Regions from separate parts of the Oceanicaulis sp. LC35 genome, predicted to be linked through region 3. Evidence: predicted binding sites of a transcription regulator. Region 3 holds the regulator's gene; each other region holds the start of a gene.
The links. The regulator LexA, encoded in region 3, represses DNA repair genes until DNA is damaged. The targets are predictions, from matches to a motif close to ATGTTCCNCTTGTGTTCC.
Positions count from the first base shown of each region.

Region 1 (5,497 bases), 730 kb from region 3:
CGTCATCGCCGAGTTTGGCCTTGAAGGCCTCCATGTCGACGCGGCCATCGGGGCCTGCCGGGATCTCGTCGCAGAAGAAGCCGCACTGAACAGCGGTCGCCGGGTTGGTGCCGTGCGCGCTTTCAGGCACCAGCACGCGACGGCGATGGCTTTCGCCACGAGCGTCTAGCGCGGCGCGGATCGCCATCATGCCGCACAGCTCGCCATGGGCGCCCGCTTTGGGGCTCATGGCCACGGTCGGCATGTTGGTCAGCGTCATCAACCAGTGCGCCAGCTCACCGATCAGCTCGAACGCGCCCTGCACGGTCGATTGCGGCTGCAGCGGGTGCACGTCCGAAAAGCCCGGCAGACGCGCCATCTTCTCGTTCAGGCGCGGGTTGTGCTTCATCGTGCACGAGCCCAGCGGATAGAGCCCCAGATCGATGGCGTAGTTCTTCCGGCTCAGGCGCACATAATGGCGCATGGCTTCGGGCTCGGAGAGACCGGGAAGACCCAGATCCTCGGTACGCTCCAGAGCGCCCAGACGGGATGTCTTGCCCTTCGGCGTTTCGAAATCGACGCCGGTCTTGTCATAGGTCTGACGCTCGAAGATCAGCGGTTCAGCCTGATCGAGCCCGCGCGAGCCCGAGAAGGTGTCGGCATACGCGCCCGGATCAGGGGTGTGGATCGGAGCGGAGGGACGGCCTTGAGTGTTCATCGCCATGATTACAGCACCTCTTTCAGAGCCGCTTCGAAAGCGTCGAGATCGCTATCGGTGTTGGTTTCGGTGGCCGCAACGATCAGAAGATCGTCATAGCCCTTGCCCGGATAGAGCCGGCTGGCGGGCACGCCGCCCAGAACGCCCTTTTCAGCCAGCGCTTCCACCACGTCCGCCGCGTTTTTCGGCAGGCGCAGGGTGAATTCGTTGAAGAAGGCGTCGGTCACCAGCTCCACGCCGGAAATCGCGCTGAGGCGATCGGCCAGCTCGCAGGCTTTCTCATGGCTCAGCCGGGCCATGGTGCGCAGGCCCGTATCGCCCAGCAGCGACATGTGGATCGTCCAGGCCAGCGTCATCAGGCCCGAATTGGTGCAGATGTTCGAGGTGGCCTTGTCGCGGCGGATATGCTGCTCGCGCGTCGACAGCGTCAGCACATAGCCGCGGCGGCCGTCCGCATCCACGGTCTCACCGGCCAGACGGCCCGGCAGGTTGCGGATGAAGTTGCGGTCATTGCGGCAAGCAAACAGACCCACATGCGGGCCGCCGAATTGCAGGCCGACGCCGATGGACTGGCCTTCGCCCACCACGATGTCCGCGCCCATGGCGCCCGGGGTCTTCATCAGGCCCAGCGACACCGCTTCGGTGAACACCGCGATCAGGAGCGCGCCCTTTTCATGGGCGGCCTTGGCGATGGGTTCCAGATCATGGACCTGACCGAACACGTCCGGATTCTGCACGACCACGCACGCCACATCGTCGCTAATACGCGACGCGATATCGTCAAGACCGCCCGGAACCGCCGGATCGTCCTTGATCTCGATGTCCATGTATTTGGCGAGCGTGTGGGTCGCAGCCGCGTAATGAGGGTGCAGATTGCCGCTCAGGATCGCCTTCTTGCGCTTGGTGATCCGGCAGGCCATCAGCACGGCTTCGCCGCAGGCGGTCGAGCCGTCATACATGGAAGCGTTCGCCACTTCCATGCCGGTCAGGAGCGCAACCTGGGTCTGAAACTCAAAGAGGGTCTGCAGCGTGCCCTGGCTGATTTCCGGCTGGTACGGCGTGTAGCTGGTCAGATATTCTGAACGCTGGATCAGATGATCCACGCTGGAGGGAATGTGGTGCTTGTACGCGCCCGCGCCCACGAAGAACGGCGCTTCGGAAGCGGCGATGTTCTTGCGCGACATCTGCGTCAGAAGGCGCTCGACCTCCATCTCGCTCTTGTGGCGCGGCAGGTCCACCGGCCCGTCCAGACGCGCCTTTTCCGGCACGTCTTCAAACAGGGCGTCGACAGAATCCACACCGATCTTCTCGAGCATCTCGGCCCGGTCGGCGTCGGTCAGCGGGAGATAGCGCATGGGCGATCCACCTTCCTTCAATAAGCAGGGCAGGCGGCCCCGTTGGGCCGCCGGTCTTGTCGCTGCATCTAGATCGACGCCGTCAGGCGTCGAGACTTACTTGGTGTGCTCGGCGTAGGCCGCGTCGTCCATCATGGCGTCAAGCTGGGATTTGTCAGACAGCTTGATCTTGACGAACCAGCCCTCGGCTTCCGGCGCTTCGTTTACGGTCGCCGGCGCATCTTCCAGACTGGAGTTGACGGCGATGATCTCGCCCGACACCGGCGCATAGACTTCAGAGGCGGCCTTCACGCTTTCCACCACAGCCAGCTCGTCGCCCTTGGCGACAGTCTTGCCGACTTCAGGCAGTTCCACGAACACCACATCGCCCAGCTGTTCAGCGGCGTAGGCGGTGATGCCCACAACGCCCTCTTCGCCGTCGACGCGGATCCATTCATGATCTTCGGTAAAACGGGTGGTCATCTTCTGTCTCCTCCAGAAACGGTAAGCGCGGGATCAACCGCGATAAAAACGATGCGGCGCGAAGGGCGTCTTCACCACTTCAGCCGGGCGCGCCTTGCCGCGCACCATCAAATCAATCTCGGTCCCTGGCGTCGCCAGATCGGTGCGCACATAGCCCATGGCGATCGGAGCGCCGACGGTGGGGCCAAAGCCGCCCGAGGTCACAACGCCCACAACCTCGCCATTGACGGCGATCTCCGTGCCCTCACGGGCAGGGGCGCGGTCTTTCAGGGCTATGCCAACGCGCTTTTTGGCCGGCTTGTCGGCAATGTCCTTGAGGATGCGGTCCGCACCGGGGAAGTCGGCGCGCTCGCGACGCGATTTCGCCACCGCCCAGGTCAGGGCCGCCTCGATCGGGCTGGTGGTCTCGTCCATGTCATGGCCATACAGGCACAGGCCCGCTTCCAGACGCAGGGAATCGCGTGCGCCGAGACCGATGGGTTTGACGCGCGCATCAGACAGAAGCTTGCGCGCAAAGTCGCTGGCATGCTCGTTGGCGACGGAGATCTCAAACCCGTCCTCGCCGGTATAGCCCGAGCGCGAAATCATCAGGCGCAGGCCATCAATCTCGAACCAGCCCGCCTGCATGAAGACCATCTTGGCGGCTTCGGGGCAGATATCCGCCATCACCGCGCCCGCCTGCGGGCCTTGCAGCGCCAGAAGCGCGCGACCATCCAGCTCGACAAGTTCAGCAACGCCCTTGGTCGCTTCGAGGATGTAATCAAAGTCAGAGCGCTTGCAGGCGGCGTTCACCACCAGGAACAGGCCTTCAGCATCGGGGCGGGAGACCATCAGATCGTCCTTGATGCCGCCTTCGGAATTGAGAAGCAGGGTGTATTTCTGTTCGCCCGGCTGCAGCGCCGCGAGATCCGCCGTGATCAGCTTTTCCAGTGCGCTCTCATCACCAATCAGCCGCGCCTGGCCCATATGGGAGACGTCAAACAGGCCCGCCGCTTCACGGGTATGGTTATGTTCGCCCATGACGCCGTCATACTGGACGGGCATTTCATAGCCGGCGAACGGGACCATCTTGGCCCCCAGCTCGATGTGGAGATCGTAAAGCGGCGTGCGTTTGAGCGTTTCGGTCATGTCTGGCCTCAGCATGCGGGTTTGCGAGCGTCGCGCGGCTCATGCCGGCTCCGATTCGCCCCCGCTGTCTTGAAGACCTGAGAGATTCCCGCGTGACGCCAGCCAGGGAGAGGCGCGCCCGCATTGCTCCTTCGGTGGGGCGCTGAAACTCAGCACCCGCTTTCCAGCGTTAGGTCTTAGGCTTGCGGTCCTTTAGCCTGAGCGTTTCCGGGGCGGTTGCGCCTTCGGCGCCGGCGTCTTCGGCCGGTCTCTCCCGCAAGTGACCTGTATCCATGCCCGCAACAGCGCGCCTCCCGGCGGGTCTGCAGCGACGCGCAAACCTAGCGTTTGCGCGGTATGAGTCAATCGCGATTGGGCGCTGCAGCATGGCTGTCGCGCACGTCCCCTCACCCACTGCCAGCTGGCGGCGCGCCACCCTATTCGGTTGTTGGCGGGGTCAGCATGATGCAGGCCTGCAAGGCCTCCTGCATGAGCTGGGGAATAGCGAGCTGTTCCTCTTCGGGCAGGGCTTCGAACTCGGACATGACCCTGTCGCGCACGACTTCCCAGTCCTGGATTTCGCCCCGTCCCTCGATGCTGGCCTGAGACCCCAGCGCCATCAGACGGAAACCCTCCGGGCTCACCGCCTCGCGCATGTCATCGGAAAAGCACTGACAGAACGCTTCATAGCTCGCCGGGGCTTGCGCCGGATTGCGATCAGTCTGCTGGATGCGGCACGCCTGCTGCAACCAGATTCCATACTGGCGCTCATCGGCCTCGTACGGCCGCTCATCGGCCAGCGCCAGACCCAGCGCCAAAGTGATCAGCATGTCCGTCTCCGTCAGTCGTTGGTCGCCGGGCCCAGAGTCACGCATTGCTGCAGGCTGGACTGAAGGCGTGCGGGAATTTCGCTCTGTTCCTGCTGCGGCAGGGCGGCGTATTCGGCAAAGGCGGTATCACGCGCCGCCTCCCAGTCCGGGATGTCCGCCCGGTCCTGGGCGTGCCCCTGCAGGCTTAGCGCCATGACGCGAAACGCGTCGTCCGAGGAGGACGCGTTCAGGCTGTCGGCGACACAGGCGCAAAACGCCTCAAATTCGGCCGGCTCATGCCCGTCGCGGCGGTCCGCCTGCTGCAAGCGGCAGCCCTGCTGAAGCCAGGCCGAGTATTGCTGCTCGTCCGCTTCAAACGGCCGGTCGTCCGTCAGCGCCAGGGCCAGAATCAGTGTGATGAACATGAGCGTCTCCCTTAAGTGGCGACACTCTAGTGCAGACATCGCCTCTCGCCCTCCCCTGAATAAGGGGGGCGAGAGGCGACAGAGTCTACATACGCTCGGGCACGTCAATCCCGATCAGGCCCAGCACGATTTCAAGCTGGCCAAGCGTGGTCTGCGCCAGACGCAGACGGGAGGCGCGAATGGCCTCGTCTTTCTCGGGCAGGATCGGACAGGCGGCGTAAAAGCCCGAGAACGCCTGCGCCAGACCATAAGCGTGCTCGCACAAGACGTTCGGCGCGCGATCGCGCTCAGCCCGGCTCAGCGCACCTTCAAAGGCGTCCAGACGCCGGATCAGCGCGGCTTCGGCCTTGTCGGAAATCGTCACAGCACCCGGCGCGATGCCTTGCTCGCCAGCCTTCTTCAGCAGCGATTTGATGCGTACGGCCTGATACTGCAGATACGGACCGGTCTTGCCCTCAAAGCTGACAAAACGATCCAGATCGAAGATGTAGTTCGTGGTCCGCACATTCTGCAGGTCCGAGAACTTGATCGCTGCATTCGCCACGGCGCGCGCCACGGTCTCGAACTCTTCAGGCGACAATTCGCTGCCCAGCCCGGCTTCGTTCAGACGCGCCCGCGCCCGCTCACGCGCCTCATTGATGA
Region 1 covers NZ_CP170485.1:2,127,745-2,133,241, forward strand. Annotated here, with positions in the region: gene gcvPB (aminomethyl-transferring glycine dehydrogenase subunit GcvPB) at 1-703, opposite strand, end outside; gene gcvPA (aminomethyl-transferring glycine dehydrogenase subunit GcvPA) at 706-2,052, opposite strand; gene gcvH (glycine cleavage system protein GcvH) at 2,149-2,514, opposite strand; gene gcvT (glycine cleavage system aminomethyltransferase GcvT) at 2,548-3,642, opposite strand; glycine riboswitch at 3,818-3,908, opposite strand; gene ACFELO_RS10235 (hypothetical protein) at 4,059-4,451, opposite strand; gene ACFELO_RS10240 (hypothetical protein) at 4,463-4,855, opposite strand; gene argS (arginine--tRNA ligase) at 4,941-5,497, opposite strand, start outside.
Region 1: a site for LexA is predicted at 3,816-3,833, ahead of gcvT (glycine cleavage system aminomethyltransferase GcvT). Genes of this name have one in related genera too.

Region 2 (5,497 bases), 1.5 Mb from region 3:
AGGCGTCCTCGATCAGCGCCCGCAAGTCCACAGGCTCGGCGCGCAGGGTCAGCCGGCCCGCTTCCAGCCGGGACAGGTCGAGAATGTCATCAATCAGGTTGAGAGCATGCTGGGCGCTGGAGCGAACCGCTTCGAGATAGGCGGCCTGATCGGGATGAAGCCCGCTATCCTTGAGGAGGGCGGCGGCGCCCAGCGCTCCGGACAGGGGGGTGCGCAATTCATGGGTGACAGAGGCGAAGAAGACAGACTTGCCCTGCGCAGCTTCGCTGGCTTCGGCGCGCTCGCGGCGTTCCTCACTGACATCGCGGCCGACGGCGATCGTGCCGCCATCCTCGAGCGTGGTTTCGGACCATTCGATCCAGGCGGCGCCAGCGCGGGTGCGCATGGCGGCGTCATAGCGGCGAGGTTGGCCGGTAACGCTGGGGGCGGGCGCGACGGCGAACCAGCGGCCGATCCAGTCCTGCCGCTCTCCGCCAAAGGCGTTGAGGAAGGCGGCGTTCACTTCCGTGACCCGGCCTGAGGAATCGCGTGCGAGCACAAGCTCCGCCATCGCGTCCAGGAGGGCGCGTTGGGCGCAGCTTGTCGGCTCGGTCTCAGAATCCCATTCACGCTCCATGAACCCTGTTTACGCGTCGCGCGTTAACGAAGCGTCGAAAGGGTTTGGCCCGGTTTCAGGGCCGCCGGGACCGACACGGCCTGACCCTGACTGCTGGCGCGGCGCGCGCTGAGCGCCTCGGCCACATGAATGCGGCGCACCTGTTCAGACTGGTCAAGGTCGGCCAGGGTGCGGGCGACCCGTAAAATGCGATGATAGCCGCGTGCGGTCAGGCCCAGTGTTTCGCAGGCCCGCAAGAGGAGGGCGCGGCCCGGTTCATCCGGGCTGGCATGGCGGTCAAAGGCTTCCCCGGCGAGATGGGCGTTGAGCGCGCCGCGCTCCATCTGGATGGCGCGCGCGCTGGCGACGCGTGCAGCCGCCTCGGCCGTGCCTTCAGCCGCAGGCGGCAGGGCGAGATCGGCCGGGGTGACGGGCGGAATGTCGATCTGAAGGTCGATCCGGTCCAGAAGCGGACCGGAAACCCGCGCCTGATAGGACTGGGCGCATTTGGGGCCGCGGGCGCAGGCCTGTCCGTTCTCGCCCGCCCAACCGCACCGGCAGGGGTTCATTGCGGCGATCAGCTGAAAGCGCGCCGGAAAGGTGACGCGGGCATTGGCGCGCGCCACGGCGATTTCTCCGGTTTCAAGCGGCTGACGCAGACTGTCGAGCACCTGGGGGTGGAATTCGGGCAGTTCATCCAGAAACAGAACGCCATGATGGGCCAGGGACGCTTCACCGGGGCGAATGCGAGTCCCCCCGCCCACCATGGCCGCCATGGAGGCGGAATGGTGCGGCGCGCGGAAAGGGCGATTGCGCGACAAGCGCCCGCGATCCAGAAGCCCCGCCACAGACTGCACCATCGACACTTCGAGCAATTCCTGAGGCATGAGGGGCGGCAGCAGGCCCGGCGCACGGGCCGCCAGCATGGATTTGCCCGCCCCGGGCGGGCCGACCATCAGCAGGTTGTGTCCGCCTGCCGCGGCGACTTCCAGCGCCCGTTTGGCGGTTTCCTGTCCCCGCACATCACGCAGGTCCTTGCAGGCTCCGCCCTCGATCAGGTCGCCGGGCGCGGGTCGGGACAGAACCTGACCCCCCTTGAAATGGTTCACCAGCTGGATGAGCGAGGCCGGCGCCAGTATGGGCAATTCCCCGCCCGCCCAGGCCGCTTCGGGACCGCAGCTTTCAGGACAGATGAAACCGAGATCACGTTCCTGGGCCAGCATGGCGGCGGGCAAGGCGCCGGGCGAGGGTGCGAGCGCGCCATCCAGACCCAACTCCCCCATCACCAGATGTTCAGCCAGCATGTCAGTGGGCAGAACGCCCATCGCCGCCATCAGGCCTAGCGCAATCGGCAGGTCATAATGGGCGCCTTCCTTGGGGCGGTCGGCGGGCGCCAGATTGACGATCAGGCGCTTGGAGGGCAGGGACAGACCGACCGCGGCGAAAGCGGCGCGCACCCGTTCGCGACTTTCCGCCACCGCCTTGTCCGCCAGGCCGACGATCATGAAATTGGGCAGGCCGCCCGCGATCTGAACCTGAACATCAACCAGTCGGGCCTGAGCGCCGTCAAAGGCGGCGGAGTAGGTGCGAATGCCCATGGCGCCCTCATTCAATGAACGCGACCAGCCACAGAACACGGTTAACGCGAGTTATCCACAAACGCAGGAACAGGACTGATCAAAACCAGAACATTAATAGAATACATGGTGCATTTACGTCAACCCACAGGGGAATTTATGCGTAAACGGCACGCTTTCAGGTTCGCTATGCGTTTGAATGTTAAGATGTCAGGCGCGGTCAGTCGGCAATTTCCGGCGCCAGATCACACGCCTCGGCCTGTTGGGCGCCCCGCGCAGGCAGTTCCACCGCTTCATCGGGCGAACGGGTCAGGACGACCACGCGTTCCACCCCCTCAACGAGCGCGGCATGGGCCGCCGCGCGTTCGCTTTCCGCCGCGCTGCGCGCGAAGCCGAGCAGATAGACCACGCCCGAATGGGTCTCGATATTGAAATTGAGGCTGCGAATGGCGCTGTCAGACGCCAGCCGGGACCGGATCTGCTGGGTGATCCAGCCGTCCCGCGCGGCGTTGCCCACGCCGCGACGACCGCCCACATCGATCTGGTTGGACACCGAGCGCACGCTTTGCACCGACCAGGCGAGGCATTCGGCATAGACCCGGTCTTCCGCTCGCGGCGCGGTTCCGCTCAAAAGCGCCACGCCTTCGGTGATCTCCACATCCACGCCGTTGAGCGCAAAGCCCTCAGCGCGCAGCATGGAGGATTTGAGCGACACCGAGGCGTTGAAGTCATCAATCTGTCGGCCGACTGACCGGCCGGGCTGGAACGCAGCGCAGCTCGTCAGGGCAAGGCCGAGGGTCGTCACAAGCGCGAGGCGGAACACGGACATGGCACATGGTCTTTCATCAGCGAAACGGGCACGGGCGGAGCGTAACGGGCGGGCGTGAGAATTTGGTAAACAGGGCGTTACCGCCTCTCATCGCCGCCTGTCAGATCAGACCGTCCAGATCGGGACTCTCAAGGCTGAATGCGCCTTCAATATGACGCGGCCATCCCCGTTCGCTCCAGACAATGACATCAAAGCGCGGCTGCAGATGCGCCAGCGCGCCATGTCGGCTTCGCCAGAGGCTGGCGGCGCGCACCAGCCGGTGTTGCTGTCGGGGCGTGATGGCGTAGCGGGCGGCCTCATTGGTCTTGCGACGCTTGACCTCGATGAAGGCCAGCACGCCGCCGCGCCGGGCCACAAGGTCCAGTTCGCCAGCTCCCGTCCGCGCCCGTTCGTCCAGGATTCTCCAGCCCTTCAGGCGTAACCAGAGCGCGCTCAGGGTTTCAGTCCGGCGACCCAGACGTTCAGCTTGCCGGCGGGCCTGTGTCACGGGCTGGTCCTGCGCTGTCCCCATGCTTGCCCCTGAAGCAGGCGAAGGTTAGCTTCTGCACCGACAGGGGCGGGCCGCGTCAGCGCTCGCCGGGGGGATAAGGTGACCGTCATGGTTGAAAAGACTACATCCGCAGCGGGCATGGCGCGAGTCCTTGCCGGGATCGCGGCGCTGGGCGGCGCGATGGCGCTGAGCGCCTGTACCGCGTCTACGCCCTCCGCCCCGATCCAGACATTGCCTGACCGTCCGGTCGTTGGCGCGCCGCCTGCACCGGCGACGCTGGCCGTCGAACTGGCCGATCGTGGCTACACCCCGGCCTTTCTGGAAGGCGAGCCGGATCTGGTGCGCGTGGCGCTTCTTCTGCCGTTCAGCGCCTCATCCGCCGCCGCCCGCAATGAGGCCGCCCAATTGCTGCGCGCCGCAGAGCTCGCCGTGTTCGAACGCGCAGGCTCCAATCTGGTGCTCTTGCCCAAGGATACGGGCGGGACGCCTGAAACCGCGCGCCGCGCTGCAGAATCCGCGATCTCCGATGGCGCCGAGCTGATTATCGGCCCGCTCTTTCAGCAAGCCGTCGCCGCGGCGGGCGATGTGGCGCGTGACGCCGGCATCCCCCTGCTCAGCCTGTCCTCGTCGAGCGCGGTCGCGGGTGAGGGCGTTTATCAGCTGAGCTTCCCGCCGGATGAGGAAGTGCGGCGGGTGACCGAATATGTGGGCGCGATGGGTGCGACCCGCTTCGCCTTTATCGGTCCGGCCAGCGCCTATGGCCAGGTCACCCAGGCCGCCTACGCCCAGACGATCGAGGACATGCTGGGCGAGTTCCCGATGTCTGAAAGCGTCAGCGTCTGGCAATCGGCCGGTGAGGGCGCCGAGCCCTATCAGGTCGATCGCACCTTTAATACGGGTCTGGTGACCAGCCAGTTCTATGATGGCGGCGTGTCGGCGATGACCGAAGCGGCGGCGCGACTGGCCTCCTATGGCGTCGAAGAGCTTGATCCGGCCCAGGCTGCGACCATGAGCGGCGCCAACTGGACCCCGTCGCCCGGTTCGCCCTTCCAGGTGGTGCTGCTCCCTGAAGGCGGCGATCAGCTGCGGATGCTGGCCCCGGTTCTGCTTTATCAGGATATCGATCCGCTGCTGGTGAAGTTCATCGGCACGGGCCAATGGCTCGACAATTCGCTGGTGCGTGAACCAGCTTTGTCCAATGGATGGTTCGCCGGTCCTGATCCTGAAGCCCGCAGCCGGTTTGAAGAGGTGTATGCGCGCTATTATGGCGCCGAGCCGTCCCGTCTTGCCGGTCTGGGCTATGATGCGGCGTCGCTGGCGGCCCTTCTGGCGGATGGCGGCTATGGTCCGGATCGTCTGGGCGCGCCGGACGGCTTCATGGGCGTCGACGGTCTGTTCCGGTTCCGCGCGGACGGCACGATCGAGCGCGGACTGGCGGTCTACACCATCCGGGGCGGCGGCTTCCGCGTGCTCGACCCGGCGCCGCAGCGCTTTGGCCCGCCTGAGCTGGGTGATGATGTTGACCTTGGCGCCCCGGTGAACGAACCGGCGTTCTAGGCGTCAAAGTCCGGGATCAGCGTTTCCGCCACATGATCAGCGAAGGCGCGGCCCCGTTCGGTCAGCACCAGCGTTGATCCGCGCGCGAGGACCAGTTCCTGCGCGCGCATGCGGGCGAGACCGTCTGCATCCGGGCGCAGTCCGGTCAGGGCGGCAAGGCGCTCCACATCCAGCCCGGCCTCGGTCAGACGTATGCCCATCAACAGGCGTTCGATGAATTCGGCGTCTGCGTCGAGCCTTTCGCGCTCATGCCCATCCCCGGATTTGACGCCCTCTATATAGAGTTCCGGACGACGGTGGGCAGCGCCGCCGGCGCGTCCGTCTTTTGCAAACGCGCCGACGCGTGAATGGGCGCCGGGACCGATGCCGATCCAGTCCTCGCCCTCCCAGTACAAACGGTTATGCACCGACTGGTCCGCTTCGCTGCGGGCGTGGTTGGAAATTTCGTA
Region 2 covers NZ_CP170485.1:2,925,605-2,931,101, reverse strand. Annotated here, with positions in the region: gene ACFELO_RS13865 (response regulator) at 1-616, opposite strand, end outside; gene ACFELO_RS13860 (YifB family Mg chelatase-like AAA ATPase) at 640-2,193, opposite strand; gene ACFELO_RS13855 (BON domain-containing protein) at 2,393-3,001, opposite strand; gene ACFELO_RS13850 (YraN family protein) at 3,102-3,488, opposite strand; gene ACFELO_RS13845 (penicillin-binding protein activator) at 3,600-5,048, shown strand; gene hemW (radical SAM family heme chaperone HemW) at 5,045-5,497, opposite strand, start outside.
Region 2: a site for LexA is predicted at 2,270-2,287, ahead of ACFELO_RS13860 (YifB family Mg chelatase-like AAA ATPase). Genes of this name have one in related genera too.

Region 3 (5,497 bases):
CGTCCAGGAGCTGGGGGCCCCGACGCGCGTCATCCGCAATGACGCCATGAGCGCCGCCGACGCGCTGGCGCTGGACCCCAAGGGCATTCTGATCAGTCCGGGCCCGTGCGATCCGGACCGGGCCGGCATCTGTCTTGAGCTGATCGAAACCGCGCCCCACGATCTGCCGATCTTTGGCGTCTGTCTGGGCTTTCAGTCCATTGGTCAGGTGTTCGGCGGCAAGGTGGTTCAGGCCAAAGCCATCATGCATGGCAAAACCAGTCCTATCGAGCATGACGGGACCGGCGTATTCGAGGGCCTGCCCTCGCCCTATAACGCCACACGCTATCACTCTCTCGCGGTCGATCTGCCGGACGGCACTGACCTGGTCGCTAACGCCCATACCGCCGACGGTGAGATCATGGGTCTGATGCACAAGACCCGCCCCATTCACGGCGTGCAGTTCCACCCCGAATCCATTGCCTCCGAGCATGGTCATGCGCTTATCGGCAATTTCCTGCGCCTCGCAGGGATGACTGTGGAACAAGCTGCATGAGCCGCATGCGCCCCGCCATTCAGGCCCTGGCGCAGGGTCAGGAGCCGGATGCCGCCGCCCTTGAGGCGGCGTTTGACGCCCTTATGGATGGCCAGGCGGACCCGGTCGAGGTTGGCGGCTTTCTGCTGGCCCTCACCGCGCTGGGCGAAAGCCCGCAAGCGCTGATGATCGGCGCCAAGGCCATGCGCGCCCGGATGACGCCTGTTGCCGCCCCCGCCACTGCCATAGACACATGCGGGACCGGCGGGGATGCCCGCGGCACCTGGAATATCTCCACCGCTGCGGCTCTGGTCGCTGCAGGCGCAGGCGCTGTCGTCGCAAAACATGGCAACAAGGCCGCCTCCTCCAAGTCAGGATCCGCCGAAGTGCTTGAAAGCCTCGGCGTGAACCTCTTCGCCTCACCGACTCAGGTGGAAGCGGCTCTGTCCCAAGCGCGCGTGGGTTTTCTCTTCGCACAAGCCCATCACGGCGCCGTGCGCCATGTGGGACCGGCACGAAAAATTCTGGGCGTGCGGACCATCTTCAATCTTCTGGGGCCGCTCTCAAACCCGGCTGGCGCGAAGCGTCAGCTTCTGGGCGTGTTTGATCGCAAATGGCTCCTTCCCATGGCCGAGGCCCTGCGGGGTCTTGGCGCTGAAGCGGCGATGATTGTGCATGGCGAAGACGGGCTGGATGAAATCACCACCACGGGCGTCAGCCATGTGGCCGAGCTCTTCCCTGATGGAACGATCCGCGAATACCAGATCACGCCCGAAGACGCCGGTCTGCCCCGCGCAGGTCTCGACGATCTCAAGGGCGGAGAACCTGAAGAGAACGCCGAGGCGATCCGCGATCTTCTGAAAGGCGCCACAGGCCCCTATCGCGATATCGTGCTGTTTAACGCCGCTGCGGCGCTCAAACTCGCCGGTCTCTCTGATGATCTGAAATCGGGTGCAGCGCTTGCCGCCAGCGCCCTTGATGAGGGCCGCGCGCAAGCGGCGCTCGACGCCCTTGTTCGCGCCAGCAACGCCTGAACCAATTTGACGAGACCGCAATGAGCGATGTTCTGACCCGTATCGAAGCCTATAAGCGCGCTGACGTCGCCGAGCGCAAAGCCCGCCTATCCTATGAGGCGGTGTGCGAGCGGGCGCAGGATGCGAGCCCTGTTCGCGGTTTCAAGGCGGCATTGGAGCGCGATGCCGCCGCGAACGGTCTGGGCCTGATTGCCGAAGTAAAGAAAGCCAGCCCCTCCAAGGGCCTGATCCGCGCGGACTTCAATCCGCCCATCCTCGCCAAAGCCTATGAAGACGGCGGCGCGAGCTGCCTGTCCGTTCTGACCGATGAGCCCAGTTTTCAGGGCCATGACGACTATCTGGTCGCCGCACGCGCTGCAGTGGACCTGCCCGTCCTGCGCAAGGATTTTCTCTATGATCCCTGGCAAGTCGCCGAATCACGCGCGCTCGGCGCGGACTGTATTCTGGTGATTCTGGCGAGCGTGGATGATTCCCTCGCCGCCGCCCTGATCGAAGAAGCCTTCAAATGGGGCATGGATGCCTTGGTCGAAGTGCATGACGCAGAGGAAATGAAGCGCGCCCTCGCCCTGCCCAGCCCGCTCGTTGGTGTGAACAATCGCAATCTGCGCACGTTTGAGACGAGCCTTGAAACCTTTGAAACCCTTGCCCCTATGGTGGGTGAAGACCGTGTTCTGGTGGCCGAAAGCGGCATTTTCACCCGTGACGACGCCGTGCGTTTGCAACAGGCTGGGGCCAAGGCGTTGCTGGTGGGTGAAAGCCTGATGCGCCAGGACGATGTGACAGCGGCGACGCGCGCCCTGATTGGTCGGGCATAACACCGGGCCTTCACTTGACGTTAAGACGGAACATGCATAGAACACCCTTATAGAGTTTCTATTTTGTTCCAAGAGGCGATCATGCTGACCAAAAAGCAGCACGAGCTTTTGCTCTACATCAACAAACGTCTGTCCGAAGACGGCGTGTCGCCTTCCTTTGACGAAATGAAAGAGGCGCTCAATCTCGCTTCCAAATCCGGCGTTCACCGTCTGGTCTCGGCTCTGGAAGAGCGCGGCTTCATCCGCCGCCTCGCCCACCGCGCCCGCGCTCTGGAAGTGCTCAAGCTGCCCTCTGGCGGCGCGAGCGCCCAGTCCACGCCTGCCAAGACCAATGTCGTCAGCGCCGATTTCGGCTCCGCCACCTCTGATGAGCGCACCCATGGCGTGGAAGTGCCGGTCCTTGGCCGGATCGCCGCCGGTGTGCCGATCGAGGCGATCCAGCACGAAACCGACCGCCTGCCCGTCCCGGCGGACATGATTTCAGGCGGCGAACACTTCGCCCTCGAAGTCCACGGCGACTCCATGATTGAGGCCGGCATCCTTGATGGCGACCTTGTGATCATCAAGCGCGGCGACACGGCCAATACCGGCGACATCGTCGTGGCGCTTGTTCATGACGAGGAAGCCACGCTGAAAAAGCTGCGCAAGAAAGGCGGCTCCATCGCCCTTGAAGCGGCGAACCCGGCCTATGAGACCCGGATTTTCGGCCCGAACGAGGTGAAGGTTCAGGGTCGCCTTGTGGGACTTATCCGTCGCTATCACTAGGCGATCTGCTTTCGGGGCAGTAGTCTGGCGCACCCTTCTGAGGACGCCAGCTCATGACCGACGCCACCCCGCTCAGCTTTGACCTCTACTGGTCTTTCCGCAGCCCCTACAGCTATATCGCCGCCCAGCGATTTTTAGAGCTGCGTCAGCACTACGCCTTCAATGTGAATGTGCGCATCGTGCGCCCGCTGGCGGTTCGAAGCCCTGAATTCTTTGAAGAGCGGGATCCACGCTGGATCCATTATGTAATCGTGGATGTAGCGCGCGAGGCGGAACGACTGGGCTTGCCCATTTCCGCCCCCTCGCCTGACCCGATCGTACAGGACATCCATACGCTCAAGATCGCCCCGGAACAGCCGCGGATCGCCTATCTCAACCAGCTGGGCGTTCTGGCCTGCGAGGACGGCGACGGCCTGGCCTATATCGCCCACGCCAGCCGCCGCATCTGGGGCGGAAGCGCTGCAGGACATGACACGCCCTGGACCGAGGATGGCGCACTGGATGACGCGGCCCGCGCCGCCGGGCTCGATCCGGACACGCTGAACACGCAATCAGATGCCCAATCAGACCGTATTGATAGTCAAATCATCGAGAACGAAGCCAATCAGGACGCCGCCGGCCATTGGGGCGTGCCCCTAATGGTCTTTCAGGGCGAGCCCTTCTTCGGTCAGGACCGGATCGACGCCCTGCTCTGGCGCATGCAGCAACGCGGCCTGAAAGCGCTCTAGTCCGCTCAGGAACCGGAAGCGCCGCCCCACAAGCGATTGCGGCGCGCCGCTTGCGCGCTGCGCATGCGGATGACCTGCCCGTCATGGACCCAGAACTCCAGTCCGCCCAGCTCTTCCCGAGCGACAGTATCGAGAATCAGCGCCGCGCAACGACGTTTGCGCCAGGCGGAAACCTCCCCGTCAAAAACGATGAGGTCCGCCTCATGGCAATCATCTTCCAGCGCTTCGGCGGAGGCTGTCACGGCCAGCAACAAACCGTCTGAAGTTCGCCCCGTGCAGCCCAGACTGTCACAGCTCAGGGCGGCGCGATCCGGGCTGTCGCTGACGCCGGCCCGCTGCAGAAAGACCCGGGCATCGAACCGTCCGCGACGGCGATCTGTAACCGTGTAGCCCTCCGCGCCCTCAAAGCGAGCCAGCACCACCCCGCCATCGGTGATCATCATCTGGGGCGGGGTCTGGACCATGAACAGCGTCATCGCCGCCATGATCAGCAGCCCCCCGGTCACCCGCATCCATCCCAGCCCGATCACCAGACACGCAAAGCCCAGTCCGTAGAGCGCCACCAGCGCCGGGTCCGCCGCATTCGCCCCCACAACAGCGCCCTCCATGGTGGACGCCCAGTACGCCACATCCAGAACCCGGCGCAGCCCCTGGTCCATAATCCACAGAAAGGGCCGCTCCATCCCCACGACAGAGAAGATGAGCGCCGCGCCGCCCGCCGGCATGACCCAGAACGTAAAAAGCGGCATAGCGAGGAGGTTGGCGATAAGGCCATAGGCGGCCATGCGCTGGAAATGAAAGATCGCGAACGCCCCCGTCGCCGCCCCGGCAATGAGCGAGGTGGCGCTGAGCCCGGCCAGCGCATCCTTGAGCTTTCCAAACACGGATGACGACAGACCGGATTCAGGTCGCCAACGCTTATAGGCGTCAAAGCTGGCGATCAGGGCCGCAACAGCGGAGAAGCTCATCTGGAAACCGGGCTCAATGACGCTTTCAGGCGCAATGAGCAGGATCAGGATCGCCGCCAGCGCCAGTGAGCGCATGGAAAAAGCCTGACGGTCAAACAACACGCCCACCAGAACGACGAAGGCCATGATGTAGGCCCGCTGGGTGGAAACCGCCGCCCCGGAGATGATCAAATAGAGGCTGGCGGCGATCAGTGCGCCTAGAGCAGCCGGCTTGCGCGGGTCATGCGCGCGCGCCCAAGGCTCCCACATCGCAAACACCAGACGGATCAGCCAGTACGCCCCGCCCGCAAAAAGCGCCATGTGAAGGCCGGATATCGCCAGAATGTGCCCAAGCCCTGACAGACGTAACGCCTCGGCGTCCTCGGTGCTGACGCGGGCGCGTTCCCCGGTCAGCAAGGCGGCGGCGACAGCTCCGGTCCGCGTCCCGGTTTGAGATTGCAACCGCTCAGACAAACGCCAGCGAAAGCCCGCCAGGGACAGGCTGAGCGGCGCCCGTGTATCAATCTCGGTGCGCTCCATGTCCGAGATGGCGTAGCCCGTCAGAGCGATCTGATCGAACCAGGCGGCACGCGCCGGGTCATAGCCACCAGCGGCAACCGGGGCGGATGGCGGCGACAAGCGAGCCCGCACGCGGATCGCATCGCCTGGCTCGAACGCTGCGAGCCCCGCACGG
Region 3 covers NZ_CP170485.1:1,402,220-1,407,716, reverse strand. Annotated here, with positions in the region: gene ACFELO_RS06640 (anthranilate synthase component II) at 1-535, shown strand, start outside; gene trpD (anthranilate phosphoribosyltransferase) at 532-1,548, shown strand; gene trpC (indole-3-glycerol phosphate synthase TrpC) at 1,569-2,363, shown strand; gene lexA (transcriptional repressor LexA) at 2,445-3,128, shown strand; gene ACFELO_RS06620 (2-hydroxychromene-2-carboxylate isomerase) at 3,182-3,856, shown strand; gene ACFELO_RS06615 (ComEC/Rec2 family competence protein) at 3,862-5,497, opposite strand, start outside.